Regions from separate parts of the Mycobacterium sp. D16R24 genome, predicted to be linked through region 1. Evidence: riboswitches for the same ligand, from Rfam matches in the RefSeq annotation. Region 1 holds a riboswitch; the other holds the start of a gene.
The links. A riboswitch is a leader RNA that binds a small molecule or an ion and turns the genes downstream of it on or off. The one in region 1 is predicted to bind cobalamin.
Positions count from the first base shown of each region.

Region 2: linked by a shared signal. The riboswitch ahead of metE (5-methyltetrahydropteroyltriglutamate--homocysteine S-methyltransferase) and the one ahead of B4383_RS19245 (CbtB-domain containing protein) in region 1 are both predicted to bind cobalamin.

Region 1 is NZ_MAEV01000022.1:77,518-81,727, reverse strand. Features, by position in the region: gene B4383_RS19255 (serine hydrolase) at 1-851, shown strand, start outside; gene B4383_RS19250 (CbtA family protein) at 948-1,742, opposite strand; gene B4383_RS19245 (CbtB-domain containing protein) at 1,758-1,964, opposite strand; cobalamin riboswitch at 1,993-2,117, opposite strand; cobalamin riboswitch at 2,123-2,348, shown strand; gene B4383_RS19240 (iron ABC transporter permease) at 2,453-3,505, shown strand; gene B4383_RS19235 (ABC transporter ATP-binding protein) at 3,505-4,210, shown strand, end outside.
Region 2 is NZ_MAEV01000031.1:36,686-40,895, reverse strand. Features, by position in the region: gene metE (5-methyltetrahydropteroyltriglutamate--homocysteine S-methyltransferase) at 1-1,514, opposite strand, end outside; cobalamin riboswitch at 1,649-1,872, opposite strand; gene B4383_RS23150 (PaaI family thioesterase) at 1,948-2,367, shown strand; gene B4383_RS23145 (TetR/AcrR family transcriptional regulator) at 2,357-2,947, shown strand; gene fadD8 (fatty-acid--CoA ligase FadD8) at 2,944-4,210, opposite strand, start outside.

The DNA of each region.
Region 1 (4,210 bases):
ACCGGGCGTCCAAGATCGTCAACGGTCAATGCGAGCAGGTCGCCGGAACCAATACCTCCGAACCCATGCCGCTGGCTTCGGTTTTCAAGCTCTACGTGCTGTTGGCCACCGGTACCGCCATCAATGCGGGCACCCTCACCTGGGATGACCAACTCACCGTCACCGATCGCGGCAAGGCGCTCGGAAGCTCGATGGACAAGCTCCCCACGGGCTCCACGGTGTCGGTGCGCACCGCCGCCCAGAAGATGATCTCGGTGAGCGACAACATGGGTACAGACATGCTGATCAACCGCCTCGGTCGGCAGGCGATAGAAAAGGCCCTTGCCGACGGCGGGCACCATGACCCGGCATCGATGACCCCCTTCCCCACCATGCATGAGCTGTTCAACATCGGGTGGGGAATACCCGACGTCCGCCAGCAATGGAAGGACGCCACGACACCGGCCCAGCGCGGGCAGATGCTCTCCGAAGCCGACACCCACGACTACAAGCTGGATCCGGACCGGACCACCACGCCCGCATCGAAATTCGGCATCGAGTGGTACGGCAGCGCCGAAGACATCTGCCGGGTCCACGCGGCACTGCAGAAGGTCGCCGTCGGCCCGGCGGCTCCGATTCGCGGCATCCTGTCAGCAGAACCCGGTATCGATCTGCACAGCGAGAACTGGCGTTACATCGGCGCTAAGGGTGGCAACCTGCCCGGCGACCTGACATTCAGCTGGTACGCCGAGGATCGCAACCGCCAGCCGTATGTCGTGAGTTTCCAGCTGAATTGGGATCGCGCATTCGGCCCCGGTGCGGCCGGATGGGTCATCGGCCTGGCCAAGGGCGTCTTCAAGAAGCTGGGATGAGCGCCCGCGCGAAGACCGTCACACCCCGATGAGCGCCCGCGCGAAGACCGTCACACCCCGATAAGCGCCCGCGCGAAGACCGTCACATGCGGCTAGCTAGCCGGTGACGGACGTCTCCGCATTGACGGGCCTACGCCCGATAACCGTCGCGAACCCGAGACCGATCGTCGCCCACATAATCGCCTGCGTAGTGAACGAGTACAGCCGGAACAGATACAGATCGTGCGCCGGGAAGCCCGGATAGACGATCTTCCCGTCGGCATCGAGCAGCGGTTGCGGCGCCTCGACAAATCCCGGTGTCACAGCCATGACGAGTCCGACCAGCACGATGAACACGGCGGCGGCAACAAGAGTGGCCGTCCAGGTACCGACCCGCTCGGAGAGCTTTCGACCCACCCACAGCGCCACTGCCAACGCGATCGCGGCGACAAGGATCATCAGCACGAAGTACCCGGTGCGCTCCTTGATGGTGCCCTCGGCGCTCGCCGCAGGCGGGTTAGCCGGGAGCTTCAGGAACGGCACCACATACAGCACCAGAAACAGCCCGCCCGCAACGGCGAGCGCCTGCGCGCGCGGGCTCAGATTGCCGACCCGGCCGATCGCCACCACGTACGTCACCGCGAACAGCGCGCCCATCGCGATTCCGAATCCGATGACACCGAGCGCCAGGCCCGCATTGGCCTGTGCGAAGCGACTGAACAGCTCCGCGCCCTCGTGATGGGCGTGGATACCGGCGGCCTCGTCGAGCACGCCCTGCGCCTCGCCTCTGCCCTCCTCATAGGCGATCGCCCTGTTGATGACGGGCTCCACAAAGATCCATCCGAAGATGAAGGACAGCAGGCCACCCAGTGCGCCGAAACCTAAGCCGCGCAGAATTATTGACTTTTCCATGTATTCGGCCCGCTGCTAGTGGCAGGGGAAGCCGAGCAGGTGGCGGGCGTCATGCACGAACTCGTGAACGTGCATGTCGCTGCCGAAGATCGACACCGCACCCTGGTCGATGCCGATGAAGTAATAGGCGAGCAGCCCCAGGAGGGTGGTCACGCTCAACCACAGCGCGGCCTGGGGAATCGACACCGCAACCGGATGGCTGGCGGACGTTGTGTGTGCCATGTTGCTCCTTTTCGGGATACCGCGTCCCGATCTGTTCTTGTCGACGGCGGGGTCTGACTCTCACAGTGGCGCGACCGTCCTGGGATTACACCAGGTTCCCGTCCTGTCGAAGGACGAGTTGAGCTTAGTCGACGCGGCTGGGCTGCGCGTTCGAGTGATAGTTTTGGCCCCGCATTGGTTTCTCCGAGAGCGCCAGGGAAGTGCTCCCGGAGATCGCAAGAGGGAATCCGGCGTGAATCCGGAACTGCCCCGCAGCGGTATGTGGAAACGACAGCGGCACCAAAGAGCACTGGGCCAAGGCCCGGGAAGCAGCCGCCAGTAGGTGAGGCCCGCAAGGCCTCGTGTCCACGAGTCCGAAGACCTGCCAACGCGGCCGCACCACCCGGTGCGGTCATTCGCCAGTGCCGAGGGATCGCCTGGTGGGTAGTGCCTGACTTGGCGTATCCGTCATGCCCCGCTGTCGGCGACCCGACGACGCAGGAAGACCGATGCCCGCAGCACAACACGAGCGGCCGGTGGTCCTCGCGGCGGCCGGTGGCCTGGTGGCACTGGTACTGCTTTCGGTCGGTGGGCTCGCGTTCGGTACTGCCGACGTGCCCTGGCGCGACTGTCTGCACTTCCTCTGGGTCGGCGCCACGGGCGGGTCCGTTCGGGCCGCCGACGCGGCGAACTACCGGATCGTCATCGAGTCCCGGCTGCCTCGGGTGATTCTCGCGATCCTTGTCGGCGCCGGACTGGCGGTGGTGGGCGTTCTCGTGCAGGCGATGGTCCGCAATGCCCTGGCCGATCCGTACGTTCTCGGCATCTCGTCGGGGGCCTCGGTGGGCGCCACTGCAGTGGTGGTCTATGGGGTGCTCGGCACCTTTGGCGCCTACGCGCTGTCACTTTCCGCGTCCCTCGGCGCCCTCGCCGCGACCGCACTCGTGTACCAAATCGCTCGTACACCACAGGGTTTGGTGCCGCTGCGACTTGTTCTGGTGGGCACCGCAGTGGGCTACGGACTGTCCGCGGTGACGACCGTACTGGTGTTCTTGGCGCCGAACGGCGAAGCGGCGCGCAGCGTCATGTTCTGGCTGCTCGGCAGCCTGGGGGCGTCGTCCTGGGACAAGGTTCCGGTGGCGCTCGCGGCGACCGTGATCGGGTTCGTCTGCGTCGCGGGGCTGGCCCGCCAACTCAACGCCCTGTCCATGGGCGACGAGGTGAGCGCGTCGCTGGGCCTGCACGCCGGGCGATTCCGGGTGGCACTGTTCGTGCTGTCAGCCGCCATGACCGGATGTTTTGTCTCCATCTGCGGAGCCATCGGGTTCGTGGGACTGGTCATTCCGCACGCGGCACGGCTGCTGGTCGGCGCGGACCACCGCCGAGTCTTGATCGTGGCTCCGGTACTGGGCGCGTGCTTCCTCGTCGCCGCCGATCTCGTTGCAAGGACCATGATTCCGCCCCAGGAGCTTCCGCTGGGCGCGATCACCGCAGCCGTCGGAGTACCGGCCTTCGTCGGATTGATACGCCGGCGCGCGATGTCTGCGGGGGCTGTCGGCTGATGGACGTCACCTACCGAAGCGTGTCGGTCGACATCGCGGGCAACCGGATCGTCTCCAGCATCGACATGCAGGTCGCGCCCGGGGGGTTCGTGGGAATCGTCGGCCCCAACGGCAGCGGCAAGTCGACAACCCTGCGCTGCCTGTACCGCGCGCTCACTCCCACCACCGGCGACGTAGCGGTCAGCGGCGTGTCAGTACGGGCCATCAGCATGCGGGAGAACGCCCGTCAGGTGGCGGCGCTGACTCAGGACATGTCCTTGGATTTTGATTTCACGGCCGCAGAAGTGGTCGCCACCGGCCGGCTGCCGCACGGCACATCCCTGCGCAGCACCTCGGAACAGGACCGGCGCATCTGCGCGGAGGCGACCGAGACTGCGGATGTGACAGCGCTGGCCGACCGCACGTTCAGTTCCCTCTCGGGCGGGGAACGCCAACGGGTTCTCATCGCTCGCGCCCTCGCACAGCAACCGCGTGTCTTGGTGCTGGACGAGCCCACCAATCATCTGGATGTCCGCCATCAGTATTCGATACTCAGCTCGGCACAGATGCTGGGCATCACGATCATCGCCGCTCTGCACGACCTCAACCTCGCGGCACAGTATTGCGACACGATCCACGTCATGGCAGAGGGGCGCATCGTGCTCTCGGGCCCACCGCACGAGGTCATCACTGCCGAATCCATCGGCCAGTGGTTCGGCATCTGCT
Region 2 (4,210 bases), on a different contig from region 1:
GCGAAGAAACCATCCAGCTGCTCGGCGAAGTACTGCACCATATCGTTGCGTTCCGGCTCGCCATGCACCAGCACGTCCAGGCCAAGCTTCTCCTGTAGCGCAATGACATCGGCGACCTCGGCACGCATCCGTCGCACGTACTCGGCGTCGTCGATCTCGCCCTTGGTCAGGGCCTGTCGCGCCTTGCGGATCTCGACGGTCTGCGGGAACGACCCGATCGTCGTAGTCGGCAACTCGGGCAGCTTCAGCCGCTCGTCCTGACTACGACGGCGCTCTGCGGCATCGCCGCGTGAAACACCTATCGCCAGAATCGAATCCAGCCGAGCACGAATCTGACCGTTGTTGAGACGCGGATCCGTCTTGCGAGATTCGACGGCCTCATTCGACGCCGCGAACTCCGCGGCAACAACATCGCGCCCCTCGCCCAGTGCCTGCGCCAGCACCACGACTTCCTTGACCTTCTCGTCAGCGAAAGCCAACCAGCTGCGCAGCTGGTCATCGAGTTCGGTCTCCGGTTCCAGCGAGTAGGGCACATGCAGCGTCGAGCACGATGTCGAGACCGCCACCGCGCCTGCCGATCCCACGAGCGTTCCGAGGGTGCCCAGCGCAGACTCCAGGTTGGTGCGCCAGATGTTTCGGCCATCGACAACACCGGCCACAACGGTCTTTCCGGCCAGCTCCGGCACCGAGGCAATGCCCGATGCCGACCCGTAGACCAGGTCGATACCGATCGCCTCGATCGGGGTGCGGGCCAAGGCCGGGAGTGCGGCACCCAGGTCCCCGAAATAGCTCGCGACGAAGATCGCGGGCCGGTCGGCAACGGTGCCGAGGCGGCCGTACACCCGCTCGGCCAGCTCCGGGCCGTTCGGCAGGATGTCGGTGACGAGTACGGGCTCATCGATCTGGACCCAACCAATCCCGGCCTCCGAAAGCTGCACCAGCAGCTGCTCGTACAGCGATACCACCTCGTCGAGGCGCTCGATGGGTGCACCGGCTCCGTCGACGGACTTGCTCAACGCAAGGAAAGTGATGGGGCCGACGACAACCGGTCGAGCCAGAATACTTAGGGCTGCAGCCTCTTTCAGCTCACCGAACAGCTTCGTCGGGTTGAGCGTGAACTTTGTGTCCGGTCCGATCTCCGGCACCAGGTAGTGGTAGTTGGTGTCGAACCATTTGGTCATTTCCAGCGGCGTCACATCGTCATTGCCACGTGCGGCGGCGAAGTAGCGGTCGAGGTCGTCGCTAATGCCGGCGACGCGGGGCGGGAGCGCTCCCAGCAGCACCGCGGTATCGAGCACCTGGTCGTAGTACGAGAAGGTGTTCACCGGGACGGAGTCGAGCCCGGCGGCCGCCAGTGCGGACCAGTTGTCGCGCCGAAGCCCGGCTGCGACGGTCTCAAGCTCGGTACGACTGGTGCGCCCGGCCCAGTAGCGTTCGGTAGCCCGTTTGAGCTCACGACGCGGGCCGATGCGCGCCGAACCGAGCGTGGTTGCCTTGAATGATGGAGTGGTCATGCTGTCCTCTGTCTACGGCGTGGTGGCCACCGCCCAGGACAAGCAAGCCGAGCCCGAGTAACCAGCACGCAATGTGCTGGTTGAAACCGATTCGGCCATACGCCCATTCCGCGAGGCGATGATCCGTCGGGCGCGGCGCACCCGACACAACTGGCAGGTCTTCGGACTTGCAGGCATTACCCGGGCTCAGGTTTTCCTACGGGCCGTCGCTTCCCAGGATCGTTGGTGGCTTTCCCAGTGCTTATGACGGCGATCGTTCCTGCATACCGCTGCGGGACAGTCCCGGATTCTCACCGGGTTCCCTCTCATGGCAGCCCCGTGGGGACCGTCACTCGATGCCAGTACCGACCGAAGCCGACACTGACAAACCAGCTGCGCCTTACATCATATGCACGCTCGCCCATCCAGTTATTAGTGACTATTCTCTAATATTGTGATCACACGTGACCAGGCACAACAGGTGCTCGAGGCCCAGCCATTCAGTCGCCTCCTGGGTACCTCAATCAGCCGGATCGACGAGTCCGGAGTGCAGCTCTCGCTGGACATCCGCGACGAGCTGCGCCAGCAGAGCGGATTCATTCACGGCGGAGTGCTGAGCTACCTGGCCGACAACGCGATCACCTACGCGTGCGGGCTCGGTCTCGGTGCCGACATCGTCACCAGCGGATACACCATCGAGTACGTGTCACCCGCCCGCGACGGCGTGCGCCTACTCGCCGACGCATCCCTGGTGAGCGCCGGACGCACCAAGGCTCTGGGCCGCTGCGAGATATCCGTCGAGGACCACGACGGCAACACCAAGCTTGTCGCGGTCGCCCAGGGCACGAGCATGGTTCGGCACCGTGGGGCGTAGGCCTCAGTACACCGCCGACGACATTCTCGATGCGGCGCTGAGGCTGGTGACTACGGGAGGGCCGTCGGCAGCCACGGCTGCCGCCATCGGACGGACCCTCGGTGCGCCCTCGGGGTCGATCTATCACCGATTCTCCAGCCGCGACGAGCTCATGGCCCGCCTCTGGCTGCGTTCGATCGCCCGCTATCAGGACGGGATTATCACGGCGCTCGCATTGCCCAATGCTCAGGAGGTCCTCTCCGCGACCATCGATCACGCCTTCGATTGGACGGGGGCGAACCGTAACGAAGCGCTGTTGCTACTCCAGTACGAGAAGGCCGATCTGGTGGCGCACTGGCCCGGCACCCTCGTCGCCGACCTCACGGCGCTGAACTCGCGGGTCCGCATGGCGTTGCGCGAGTTCGCCGAACGGCAGTTTGGTGAAGTCACTACCGAGGTGCTCGACAAGGTTATGTTCGCACTGATCGATATGCCCTACGCCGCGGTGCGGCGTCATCTCCCCGACAAGGGTGAGCCGGCGCCGTGGCTACGCGAGTTCATCCACACGAGCGCGCGGAATCTCCTCTCGCCGCAGAACTAGACCGTGGCGTATTTCTGACGCAGTGCCTTTTTGTCGAGCTTGCCGAGCGCGGTCAGCGGCAGCGAATCGGCGACGATCACATGCTTGGGCGACTGCACCGAACCCTTGCGGTCCTTGACTGCGGACTGAATCTCGGACGTCATCTTGGACACCGCGTCACCGCTGCGGTCGGCATCCGCACGCAGCACCACGATTGCCGTGACCGCTTCGCCCCACTTCTCGTCGGGCACCCCGATGACACCAACCTGCGCCACCGAAGGATGTTCGGCGACAACATCTTCCACCTCACGGGGGAACACGTTGAAACCACCAGTGACGATCATGTCCTTGGTGCGGTCGACGATGAACCAGAAACCGTCCTCGTCCTCGCGCGCGATATCGCCGGTACGCAGCCAGCCGTTCTTGAAGGTGTCGGCGGTCTGCTCGGGCAGTTCCCAATAGCCCCCCGCCACCAACGGTCCGGCCACGCAGATCTCGCCGGGCTCGCCCTGATTCACCGGCTGGTCGTTGTCGTCGAGCAGCGCGGTACGCAGGAATGCCGAGGGCCTGCCGCAGCTGGAGAGCCGCTGGGCATCGTGATCACCCTTGGCCAGGTAGCTGATCACCATCGGCGCCTCGGACTGTCCGAAGTACTGCGCAAAGATCGGCCCGAACCGCTCGATGGCCTCCGCCAGCCGCACCGGGTTGATGGCCGAGGCGCCGTAGTAAACGGTCTGCAGCGAGGACAGGTCGCGAGTGTGTGAATCCGGATGGTCCATCAGCGCGTAGATCATCGAGGGCACCAGCATGGTGGCCGTGATCTTGTGCTCTTCGATCGCGGCCAGCACGGCGCCCGCATCGAACTTGGGCAACACCACCATGGACCCACCCTTCATCAGGGTCGGCATGAAGAACGCGGCACCGGCATGTGAAAGCGGGGTACACATCAGGAATTTGGGGCGCTCCGGCCACTCCCACTCGGCCAGCTGGATCTGCGTCATGGTGAGAATCGACTGTGAGGTGCCGATGACGCCCTTGGGCTTACCCGTCGTTCCGCCCGTATAGGTAAGGCCATTGATGTGGTCCGGCGACAGGTTGACCGGCACCAGCGGCTTCGCCGCAAGATCCGCGGCCGCGGCGACCAGGTCATGCCCAACCTCGGCCAGCTCGGCGGGGACCGGGCCGAGTGTCAGAACGCGGGTCAGCGTAGGCACCTTCTCCACCAGGGCGGCGGCGCGCTCGACGAACTGCGGGGTGGGGTCGATGACCAGCGTGGTGATCTGG